One region of the Thiomonas sp. OC7 genome, then DNA from elsewhere that is predicted to be linked to it. Evidence: predicted binding sites of a transcription regulator. Region 1 holds the regulator's gene; the other holds the start of a gene.
The links. The regulator HrcA, encoded in region 1, represses chaperone genes, less so after heat shock. The targets are predictions, from matches to a motif close to TTAGCACTCNNNNNNNNNGAGTGCTAA.
Positions count from the first base shown of each region.

Region 2: a site for HrcA is predicted at 3,298-3,324, ahead of rpoH (RNA polymerase sigma factor RpoH). Genes of this name have one in related genera too.

Region 1 covers NZ_LR131953.1:1,522,803-1,528,839, forward strand. Annotated here, with positions in the region: gene rapZ (RNase adapter RapZ) at 1-217, opposite strand, end outside; gene recN (DNA repair protein RecN) at 214-1,890, opposite strand; gene BIO17B3_RS07345 (NAD kinase) at 1,916-2,809, opposite strand; gene hrcA (heat-inducible transcriptional repressor HrcA) at 2,926-3,945, shown strand; gene BIO17B3_RS07355 (universal stress protein) at 3,973-4,398, opposite strand; gene BIO17B3_RS07360 (porin) at 4,532-5,659, opposite strand; gene BIO17B3_RS07365 (porin) at 5,948-6,037, opposite strand, start outside.
Region 2 covers NZ_LR131953.1:1,061,561-1,067,597, reverse strand. Annotated here, with positions in the region: gene BIO17B3_RS05085 (multicopper oxidase family protein) at 1-1,208, opposite strand, end outside; gene BIO17B3_RS05080 (TolC family protein) at 1,228-2,667, opposite strand; gene BIO17B3_RS05075 (hypothetical protein) at 2,763-3,188, opposite strand; gene rpoH (RNA polymerase sigma factor RpoH) at 3,354-4,262, shown strand; gene BIO17B3_RS05065 (DUF3488 and transglutaminase-like domain-containing protein) at 4,356-6,037, opposite strand, start outside.

The DNA.
Region 1 (6,037 bases):
CGACGGCCACGCGCTTTTGCCCCGAGGCGCGGGTCTGTTCGACCAGCGGGGTGATGAGTTGCGGCGGCAGGTTGTCCACACAGTAATAGCCAGAGTCTTCCAGCGCGGTCAGCGCCACCGACTTGCCCGAGCCGGACAGCCCGGAAATCAGCACCAGCTGGTGGGTCGCTCGCGCATCGGCAGGCGTTGGGACAGCAGCGGTTTCAGACGGGCTCATCGGGTTTCCAGGGACGGGGTTTCGCAAGCCGAGAGCAGCTCGCTGGCATGTTCCAGCGCGGCGCTCGATTGCGCGTTGCCGCCCAGCATACGGGCGATTTCGCTGCGCCGTTGTGACAGATCGAGCGCGTCGAGCAGGCTGGCGGTCTGCCCGTCCGTGCTGTGCTTGCGCACCGCGAAATGCTGCTGCGCGCAAGCGGCCACCTGCGCCAGATGGGTGACGGCCAGCACCTGCCGGTCAAGCCCCAGGCGGCGCAGCAGCCGTCCCACAGTTTGCGCCACGGCGCCGCCGATGCCTGCGTCCACCTCGTCGAAGATCAGGGTTTCGGTGTCTTGCAGGGCGCTGGTGGTCACGGCGACGGCCAGGGCGATGCGCGACAGCTCGCCGCCGCTGGCCACCTTGCCCAGCGCCCGCAGCTCCGCGCCGGGATGCGCCGCCACCTGCAGTTCCACCGCCTCCGCTCCGCGCGCGCCCACGGCGTCGAGCGGGGTGAGCGCCACATCGAAGCGCCCGCCGGGCATGCCCAGTTCCTGCATGGCCGCCTGCACCGCCTTGGCCAGTTGCTGCGCGGCCTTGCGGCGTTTCGTGCTCAGCTTGGCCGCCGCCTTCTGCAGCGCGGCCTGCGCGGCCTGTTCGGCGCTTTCCAGCGCGGGCAGGTCGATACTGCGGTCGAGCTGCTGGAGTTTGTCGCGCAGGGCGTGATGGGTTTGCGGCAGGTCGGCCGCCGCCACGCGATGCTTGCGTGCGAGATTCATCCAGCCCGAAAGCCGGGCGTCGAGTTCGGCCAGACGCTGCGGGTCGGCCTCGGTGCGCTCGGCCAGACGGCGCAGTTCGTGACTGAGGTCGCTCAGGCTGGTTTGCGCCGCGTCGATCTGCTGCACCAGCGGCTGCAGCCCGGCATCGACCTGCGCCGCTCGCTCCAGCGCCTGCTGCGCCTGCGCCAGCAAAGACAGCGCACTCACGTCCTCGCCGTCAAGCGCCCCCTGCGCCAGAGCGAAGTCTTCGAGCAGACTGCTGACATGCGCCAGTCGCTTGTGTTCGCTCTCCAGCGTGGCCCACTCGCCCACGGCGGGACGCAGACGATCGAGTTCCTCGCACTGCCACTGCAGGCGCTCGCGTTCTTCCGCCAACGCGCCGACGTCGCCTCTAGCCTGTTGCAAGGCCGCGTCGGCATCGCGCCACTGGGCCCAGGCGAGCGCGACGGCCCGGGCTTCGTCTTGCGCCCCGGCGTAGCCGTCGAGCAGGTGGGTGACGACTTCGCGCCGCACCAGCCCCTGATAGGCGTGCTGCCCATGAATGTCCACCAGCCATTCCCCCGCGGCCTTGAGTTGCGCGGCGGTGGCCGGACTGCCGTTGAGAAAGCCGCGCGACTTGCCCTGCGCGTCGATCACGCGGCGCAGCAGCAGCGTGTCGGCCTCGGCGGCGAATCCCTGCTCGTCCAGCCAGGCGACCAGCGGCGGGCTCAGGCTGAACTCGGCGCTGATCTCTGCGCGCTGCGCCCCCGCGCGCACCACACTGCTGTCGGCACGCTCGCCCAGCGCCAGCTTGAGCGCGTCGATCAGGATGGATTTGCCCGCGCCGGTTTCTCCGGTGAGCACGGTGAAGCCCCCCGCCAGATCGATGTCGAGCTCGGGAACGATGACAAAGTCGCGCAAATGCAGATGCAGCAGCATGTCTCAGGCGAAAAGACGCAAATGTTCAGGATTCATCGGGCACTTCATGCCAATGAAGTTTCCGGCGCAGGGTGGAGAAATAGCTCCAACCCGGCGGGTGAAGAAACACGCAGCGATGCGGCGCCTGCCCGATGCGGATGCGATCGCCGCCGATCAGCTCGGCATAGCTCTGCATGTCGAAGTTCACGCTCACGTCGCGCGGCGTGACGACCTCGATCACGATATCGGCACCGCCCGGCAGCACGATGGGGCGATTCGACAGGGTATGCGGCGCAATCGGCACCAGCACCACACCGTCCACGCTGGGGTACAGAATGGGCCCGTAGGCCGACAGCGCATAGGCCGTGGAGCCCGTCGGCGTGGCGACGATCAGGCCGTCTGCCCGCTGCACATACATGAAGCGCCCGTCCACCTCCACCTTCAGCTCCACCAGCCCCGACGCGCCGTTGCGATTGACCACCACATCATTCACCGCAATGGCGCTGAAAATGGTCTGCCCCGCACGCTCCACCGCGCCGCTGAGCATGGCGCGCTCCTCGCGCTCGAAGTCGCCGGCCATCAGTCCGTCGATCGCGGGCTCCCAGTCGCTGTCGGCGATATCGGTCATGAAGCCCAGCCGCCCTGCGTTGATGCCCACCAGCGGCACTTTCAGCGGAGCGAGCCTGCGAGCCGCACCCAGCATGGTGCCGTCGCCGCCCAGCACCACCGCCACCCAGCCGCCCTGCGCGGTGCGCTCGGCCAGTTCGCTGCTGCGCAGCACCGGGTAAGGCAGCTCGGTGTGCTGCGCGGTGAGCTCGCCCACCCACACATCCACCCCGGCCCGGCTCAGCCGCGCGGCGATCTCGCCAAGTTTGCGCTGCGCCTGCGGCGCCTGATATTTGCCGATCAGCAAGACCTGCTGGAACACGGTACGGGGCATGGAGTTCTTAGGTGAGGCACGGCGGAGAACACCGCCCTGACGGCAAATTACAGCACAGGCGCAAGTCCAGCGTAGCGCGTTGCGCCCGCGTGTCGTCTGCGCCCTAAAATTTGCGCATGGACGAACGCGCCCGACTGCTGCTCAAAACCCTGATCGAACACTACATCGCCGACGGTCAGCCGGTGGGTTCGCGCACGCTGTCGCGCGCTTCGGGGCTGGAGTTGTCCGCGGCCACCATCCGCAACGTCATGGCCGATCTCGAAGATATGGGCCTGATCGCCAGCCCGCACACCTCGGCCGGGCGCATTCCCACCCCGCGCGGCTACCGGGTGTTCGTCGACGCCATGCTCACCGCCCAGCCGCAGATGCCAACCGATCTGCTGCCGCAGACGCTGCAACAGCACATCGACACCGCCCCGCCGCAACAAGTGATGATGCGGGCGGCGCAGCTCATGTCCAGCCTGTCGCAATTCGTCGGCGTGGTGCTGGCGCCGCAGCGCAGCGCCGCGTTTCGCCACATCGAATTTCTGCAGTTGAGCGAACATCGCATTCTGCTCATCATCGTCAGCCCCGAGGGCGATGTGCAAAACCGCATGCTGCACTGGCCACACGCCCTCAGCCAGAACGAGCTCAACACCACAACCAACTACCTCAACGCCCATTTTTCCGGCCTGAGTTTCGAGCAGGTCGCGCAGAAACTCGGCAGCGAAGTCGAACACCTGCGCAGTGAACTCGTCGCCCTCATGCAGGCCGGCGTGCAGGCCGGCAGCCAGGCGCTGCAGCAGCCACAAGATCAAGTGGTCATCTCCGGGCAACAGCAATTGCTCGGCATCGGCGACTTTGCGGGCAATCTGGGCAAGCTGCGCCAGCTCTTCGATCTGTTCGAACAAAAAGCCCAGTTGCTCAAACTGATGGACGCCTCCGCCCGCGCCGATGGCGTGCGCATTTACATCGGCGGCGAAAGCGAGGCTGTGCCGTTCGAAGAACTCTCCGTCATCACCGCACCCTATGCGGCCGACGGCAAAGTGGTCGGCACCCTCGGCGTCATCGGCCCCACCCGCATGGCCTACGACCGCATGATTCAGATCGTGGACATCACCTCCAAGCTGGTGGGCAATGCGCTGAGCCAGCGGTAGGGCCTGTTAACGCGCCGCCGCGGCGGCTCACCGCACCAGCAGCACCGGCACCGTGGTGGACGCCACCACCTTGCTCGCCACAGACCCCATAACGAAGCCCTTGAGCGCCGAGTGGCCGTGCGTGCCCATGATGAGCAGGTCGGGCTGCAGACGCGTCACCTCGGCGGCGATCTGCTCGGCCGGGTCGCCCACCACAAAACGAGACTCGAACACCAGCCCGGCCTGTTTCAGCACGCCTTCAGCGGGCGCCAGCGCCTGCGCGCTGACGTCGCAGTAATACTCGTCCAGCGTGGCCTTGCTGAGCTGCGCGCGCGCCAGCGGCGTGCCGATGGGCAGCGCCACCGTGAGCAGGGTGATGCGCGGCGGCTCCTTGTATTGCCGCACCTGCTGCACCAAAACCTGCGCAGCCCGCGCGGTGTAAGTCGATCCGTCTACCGGTAGAACAATGTGCATTGGGCAACCCTCCTGTGCGGGCATTATGCCTGCCGCAACACGACCGCTCCCCGGCCTTTTTGCGATTTATACAGTCGAAAAAAAGCCGCCCGAAGGCGGCTTTCAAGGCAGTTGCTAGAGCAGCTTGCGCTGATCAGAACTTGTGACGGATGCCCAGGGCGAAGCCGCTGGACGATTGACCAGCAACACCCAGGTTCGCAGTGGAGGAATCGCCTACAGCCAGTGCCGTATTGGTGTCGTTGCTGATGTGCGAGTATGAGGTGTACAGGTTGGTACGCTTGGATAGGGAGTAGGTGTAACCGATAGCGTATTGCTTGGCCGTATTGTTTCCAGTGTCAGGGTTGGAAATCGTGTCCTTGACTTGCCCATAAGAAGCCAGCACCGCACCTGCGCCCACCGGGACGGAAGCGCCTAGCATCCATACAGTCCGCTTGCCGCTGGAAGCATCAACCTTCAGATCCTGATATAGACCTGTAACCTTGGCGATACCGAAATCATAGCCGCCAGTTACTTGCCAATGCTTGTCTGCGTTGCCGCTAGACGAATTCGCAGTCAAGCCATTGATATTGGTGATGCGCAAATAATCGAGCGTCGCGAACATCGGGCCGTTTTTGTACGCGCCGTTGAGTTCCCAGGCCCGGGTGGTGCTGCCACCTTGTGCCAGATTAACCGTTGCCGAGGTAGGAGCGAAAGAGTACACCGCAGTGCCAGTAAAGCCCATGAGATCAGGCGACACGTAAGCGACTGTTTGGTTCGCGCGTTGCACACTGGCGAATCGCACATTAGAGATGTTGTCGATGTTGCCCGTCAAACCAGCGCCAAACGGGTCAGCTGCGATTTCATCGTTCCACAAAGGAGTGTTCATACGGCCTGCAACAACCGTACCGAAACCGCCGGTCAGGCCGACAATCGACGTGCGCTGCATGAAGCCGCCGCCGCTGCAGTAGCCATTCGAATTGCCGCCAGTGCCGTTGGTGTTTTGATTGGTGCCTGCTGCGCAGAAACCGGTTTCAGCTTGGAAAATCGCCTTCAGACCGCCGCCCAGGTCTTCCGACCCCTTCAAGCCGATCCGAGAGGAGGACTGGCCGCCGGAATCCAGGCCCGTTGAAGACACGGTGCCCGTGCCCGACGAAGGCCGCAACCCGGTGAAATGGGTGACGCCCAGGTCGATGATGCCATAGAGCTGAACATTGCTGCCTTCTGCAAAGGCGCTGCTGGTAAAAGCGCCAACCACAGCCAGCGCGATGAGTGATTTTTTCATGATGGTTGCATCTCCAGGTTGTAAAGGGCCGACCGTGATGGCCGGTAAAGAGACGGGCTGCAGAGTTTTGCTCTGCTGTGCCCAGCTCGTCGCAGACCTAAAGCATTCCGCTTCCGAGACCTCAACAATTTAACAGTGCATCAGCGGCGATGCATATGGCAAGAGCAATTACCTCAGGTTTTTGTTGCCCCACAACAACAAAAAACAGCCCGCGGGCGGGCTGTTGAGTGCAGTCTGGCCGTCACGCCAGATTAGGTGATGCCCGCCAGAGCTGGCGGGCTGTCAGTCTCAGAACGAATGCAGAATGCCCACAGCGAAGCCGTTGGAGCCTTGGCCAGTGACACCCGCGCTGAAGTTGGTCGCGTCGTTGACGGCCAG
Region 2 (6,037 bases), 460 kb from region 1:
GCGAGGTCGTCGCGCACTTTGAGCACGCTGAACATGCCGCCCATTTCCACCGAGCCGTAAGGGCCGCGCCCGGTCATCATGGGCAGGGTGTTGTCGGGCAGGGGCATGTCCATCTCGGCCATTTCGGCCATGCCCTGGCTGCCCATGGCCATGTAGTCGGGCAGCAGCTTTTGCAACGCGGGGGTGAGGTCGTCCTGCTGCACGCCGATCATCGTCGGCACGCTGTGGCCCATGGCGTTCATGGTGTGGTGCGATTTGTGGCAGTGGAAGGCCCAGTCGCCAGGGTTGTCGGCGATGAACTCGATGGCGCGCATCTGCCCCACGGCAATGTCCACCGTCACTTCGGGCCAGCGCGCGCTCTTGGGCACCCAGCCGCCATCGGTGCCCGCCACTTCGAACACATGGCCGTGCAGGTGGATGGGGTGGTTGGTCATGGTGAGGTTGCCCATGCGGATGCGCACGCGCTCGCCGGTGCGCGCCACCAGCGGGGCGATGCCGGGAAAGGCGCGGCTGTTCCAGGTCCAGAGGTTGAAGTCGAGCATGGTGTTGACCTTGGGCACGCTCGACCCGGGATCGATGTCGTAGGCGTTGATGAGAAAGGCGTAGTCGCGATCGACCGCCATCTGCCGCGGGTTTTTGGGGTGGACGATGAACAGGCCCATCGCGCCCATGGCCATCTGCACCATTTCGTCGGCGTGCGGGTGGTACATGAAGGTGCCGCTTTTGCGCAGCTCGAATTCATAGACGAAGGTCTGGCCGGGTTTGATCTGCGGCTGCGTCAGCCCGCCCACGCCGTCCATGCCGTTGGGCAGGATGAGGCCGTGCCAGTGCACCGTGGTGTGCTCGGGCAGCTTGTTGGTAACGAACAGGCGCACGCGGTCGCCTTCCACCGCTTCGATGGTGGGGCCGGGGCTGGAGCCGTTGTAGCCCCAGAGCTTGGCCGTCATGCCGGGCGAGATTTCGCGCACCACGGGTTCGGCGACGAGGTGAAATTCCTTCACGCCGTCTTTCATGCGAAAGGGCAGGCTCCAGCCGTTGAGGGTGACGACCGGGTTGTAGGGCCGGCCGGCGTGGGGATGCAGCGGGGCTGCGGTATCGGCGCTGCTGTATTGATGGGGTTCGGGTGCGGCGGCCAGGGCGTTGCGGCTGGCGGCGCCTGCGGCGACGAGGGCCGCGGCAGCGCCGAGAAAATGGCGTCGGGTATTCATGCTGTGAAAGTCCTGTGGGTCAGTGGCTGGAGACGGCCGGGGCGGCGTTGGAAGAAGTGGAGTCGGGCAGGGCGCCCGGGCCTGCGTCCACGCCAAGCTGGGCGGCTTGCCAGGCGGCGTCGGCCAGCCAGTAATTGCGCTGCGCGGAGATGGCCTCTCGCACCGCCTGCACCTGCGTCTGCGCGGCGGCGACGAGCTGAAAGGTGCCGATGAGCATGCCGTTGTAGCGAAGCTGGCTCTCATCGAGCACGGTCAGCGCCAGGGGCACGATCTGCTCGCGGCTGAGGCGCTGCTGTTGCCAGGCGCTGCCGCGCAGGGCGTCGGCCTCGCGCAGTTGCGAGGCGGCGCGGCGCGCGGTGGCGATGGCGCGGTTGCGCGCCGCGAGCACGCGGTCGGCGGCGGCGCTGCGGCGGGCGTCGCCCAGATCGAACAGCGGCAGCGGCAGGCTGAGGTCGAAGCCGTTTTGCGGCGGCGCGTCGCTATAGGTCTTGCGCACGCCGCCGAGTTCGACATGCTCGATCAGGCTGGTAGCGCGCGCCAGCCCTGCAGCTTGCGCGGTGGCCGTGTAGTCGGCGCGGGCGAGCTGCACGTCCAGACGCTGGTCGAGCGCGGTTTGCAGCGCCATCGGCGCGGCTGCGCTCGGCTGCTTCGGCACCTCCGGCAGTTGCGTCGGCAAAGCGAGGCGGGCGGCTTGTTCTGCCGACAACCCCAGCGCCTGCACCAGCGCTTCGCGGCTTTGCGTGGCGGCCAGTTCGGCGCGGCTCAGGCGTAGCTGGCTGTCGGCGGCGAACAGGCCTTGCTGCGCCGCGTCGAGCTTGGTGAAGTTGCCTGCCTGCCGCATGCGGTCAGCCAGAATGGCGGTGGCCTTGGCCGCTTCCACCACATCGCGGTCGTAGGCGGCAGTTTGCTGTGCCGCCACGGCGCGAACCCAACTCAGCCGCGCCTGCGCCGCCGTGCGCAGCACCGCGCGGGCGAGGCTGAGCCGAAGTTGCGTCTGCTGCGTGTCGTTCAGGCGCGAACGCGTGGGCAAGGTGAGCAGATCGAGCAGACCGAAGCTGAGACTACGGGTGATTTCCACCCCGCCACCGATGAGCAGGCGCTCGAAGCCGAAAACCGGGTTGGTCAACCGGGCGCTTTGCGTGGAGTCGGCCGAGTCGGCCTGCGTCTGCGCGATCAGCCCCTGCAATGCGGGGCTGCCGAGCAGCGCGATGCGCACGGCGTCATCGGCAGACAGGGGTTTGGACAGCAGCGCGTCGATCTGGGCTTGCGCGTCTTGCTGCTGCGCGGGGTCGCGCAGCAAGTGCAGCGGCGTGCCGGTGTGGGGCAGGGTAATGACATTGACGGCCTGTAGCGACTGCCGGGTTTGCAAGGGCGCGCAGGCTGCCAGAAGCGCGGCTGCGGCCAGGGGGGCGAGCCGCAGCGCCCGCAGGCGCACCTGCGGTCTGGGTGGGTTCCACATGAATTGACACCTCATTCGAGCCGCGACAGCGCGCGGCGACACGATGCGCAGCGCAAGTCTGGCGACCCGCGCTGCAACCGGGACTCAAACGGGGTTCAGGCTCTGGGAGGACGCTGCAGGGTGCGCAGATCGGCGCTGTGCCACGCGGTGTTGGCGGCGGAGGGGCACGAGTGCTGCGCGGCGTCGGTCAGCAGCAGGGTGAAGGCCGGGGGCTGAGCCACAGCCAGATGGCAGATCACGCAATGCTGGTGATCGTGAGAGCCGCAATCGGCTGGGGTGTTGGCGTCGACGTGGCAGCCCGGCATGGCTTCCGACGTGTCTTGATCTGCCGCCAGCGAGTGCAGATCCGCCATTGAGGCCATGTCATTTGAGGTCATCTCATGCGCCTGCGCCTGCGCCTGCGCCGTGGTCTGGGCCGGGGTTTGCACTCCGTCGCCCAAATTCATGCTGACCTGCGCCCAGCCGCGCAGAGGCAGCAAGACGAGCAGCAAGACCAGAATGGGACGCAGCAAGCGAGACATGCAGCAAAGTCTAACCTAAGAATTCGCAGGCACACTGCCGTCATCAAACCCCCCATAGAACGTGCGGAAAATGGGTTTTCGCCCCGGCCCGGCAGGGAACTATTGGTCTTTAGCACTCTCTCACTGTGAGTGCTAATATCAAACACAAACAGGAGGATTCCATCCATGACCCACACTCAGTCAGCCGCAATCGTTCTGCGCCCGGCCCAGGTCGATGGCGCGTTTCCGCTCGCCTTGCCCAGTCTGGGCAATCTGGACGCCTACATCAGCGCCGTCAACCGCCTGCCCATGCTCAGCGCGGAAGAAGAGGCGCGGCTGGCTCGCACCTGGCGCGAGCAGGGGGACAAAGACGCGGCGGGCAAACTGGTGCTGTCGCACCTGCGGCTGGTGGTTTCCACCGCACGGCAATATCTGGGCTACGGCCTGCCGCATGCCGACCTCATTCAAGAAGGCAATATCGGCTTGATGAAGGCGGTCAAGCGTTTCGACCCGGCGCATGGCGTGCGGCTGGTGAGTTACGCCCTGCACTGGATCAAGGCCGAAATTCACGAATACATCCTGCGCAACTGGCGGTTGGTGAAAGTGGCCACGACCAAATCGCAGCGCAAGCTGTTTTTCAATCTGCGCTCGATGAAAACGGCCAACGCCGGCATGAACGAGGCGCAGATCGACGACATGGCGCAGGCGCTTAACGTCAAGCGCGAAGACGTGATCGAGATGGAAAGCCGCATGGGCGGCGCCGACATCGCGCTCGATCCCACGGTGGAAGATGGCGAAGAGAGCTACGCGCCCATTTCCTATCTGGCCGACAACACGCAGGAGCCGATGGCCGTGCTCGAAGCGCGCAGCCACGACCGGCTGCAGGTCGAAGGGCTGGAAAACGCGCTGGAACTGCTCGACGCCCGCAGCCGCGCCATTGTCGAGCAGCGCTGGCTGCAGGTGAATGATGACGGCAGCGGCGGCAAGACCCTGCACGAACTGGCCGCCGAATACGGCGTGTCGGCCGAACGCATCCGCCAGATCGAGGTGGCGGCGATGAAAAAAATGCGCAAGTCGCTGGCGGAATTTGCCTGATTCGTTTGCTTGGTTCGTTTGCCTGAATCTGTCGTCGCACCGTCTAAAATAGCCCGTCGATGACGGGCTTTTTTGATGTTTGTCGCACGCGCATCAGCGCCAGCGGCGCACGGCCTGCCGCAGCGCGGCCCATTGCGTTTTGCGCTGGCGGGCATCAACTGGCGGGGCGTAGCGCCAGCGTTCGAGTTGCAGCAGGAGCGCAATGGCGGCGTGCGCGGATTGGGGCGGGAGGCTGTCAGCGCCCAGTCGGGCAGGGTCGATGCGGCCCGCCAGAGTGCGCGGCGGGGTAGAGGGTTCACTGTCGATGCCGACCTGCTCCAGCTTGCCGCGCAGCAGGGCGTAGGTCTGCGTCCAAGCGTCGTGCCTGCGGCGCTCCAGCGCCAGAAACGCGCCGCCGATGGCGGTGGCCACCAGCAGGGTGGCGATGGCCAGCGCGGCCAGGGTGGCCATGTCGGGTTGGTGCAGGCCGAGCTTGTTCAGCAGGTCGAGCTGGCGCTGGCTGCCGTAGTGCAGCACCCACTGGTTCCAGGTGTTGTTGAGCGCGTCCCATTGGTTGCGCAGTTGCAGCAGCAGCGCGGCGTCGCGCGGGCCGAGCGCGGCCACGCCCAACAGGGGCTCGCGCGCGGCCAGGGTGGCGCCGCTGCGGTCGATGCGCGCCGGGTCAACGGCGGCGGTGGGGTCGGCGCGCACCCAGCCGCGTTCGGGCAGCCAGTATTCGGCCCAGGCGTGGGCGTCGCTTTGGCGCACCACCCAGGTGTCGTCTACCGGGTTGAAGCGGCCGCCCTGGTAGCCGGTGACGATGCGCGCGGGAATGCCTGCGGCCCGCATCACCACGACGAACGCCTGCGCGTAGTGTTCGCAAAAACCGGCGCGGCGGTCGAACAGAAATTGGTCCACGCCGTCGCGCCGGCCGTAGGTGCCGGGGTTGAGGGTGTAGCGGAAGGGTTGGTTGCGAAACATCTGCAGCAGGGCTTGCGCGACGAAGGCGCCGCCCTGTCCGGCCGCCTTGGCTTGCGCGGCGAGTTGCCTTCCCAGCGCCACGCTGCGCGGATCGAAGCCCGCAGGCAGGGCTTCGTCGGCACGCAGGGCGGGGCTGAATTGCGTGGGGCCGTAGCGAAACTGCGGTGACGACTCGACGGTGTAGCGCGAGAGATGGTCGAGCGGCCGCCCGGTGACCAGTTGCAGGTCGGGCAGCCACTGCACCCGATATCCCTCGATCTCGGGCGCGGCCGCCGGGGCGTCGAGCGCGAAGACGAAGGTCTGCTGCGTGGGCTGCAGGGTGACGGTGTAGCGCACGGGTGGGCCGCTCAGGTGCAGATCGGCGGGCGGGCTGAGGGTGGCGCGGTCGCGCTGGCGCGGGTCGGGCAGCCACACGCCGTTGTCGAACACGCTCAGCACCGGGCCGCGCCAGTAAAGCTCGCGGTCGGGCGGCCGCTGGCCGTGGAACACCACGCGGAAGGCGACCGAGTCGTCTCGCGCCAGCTCGGCGATCTGCCCCGGTGACATACTGGCCGACAGCCCGGTGATGGCCTGCGCGCCGCTTTGCGGCAAGGCCCACAGCGGCGCGCTCAGGCGCGGAAACACCATGAACAGCACGACCATCGCGGGCGCGCCCAGCGCCATCATCTTGAGCGCGGTGAGCAGCGACTGCCGCAGCGGCGGCCGCCCGGCGGGCAGATTGGCGTTGACCAGCGCGGCCAGCATGCCCCAGGTGGCCAGCACCATGACCAGGGCGGTGCCCAGCGATTGCGAGAACAGAAAGTTGGCCGCGATGG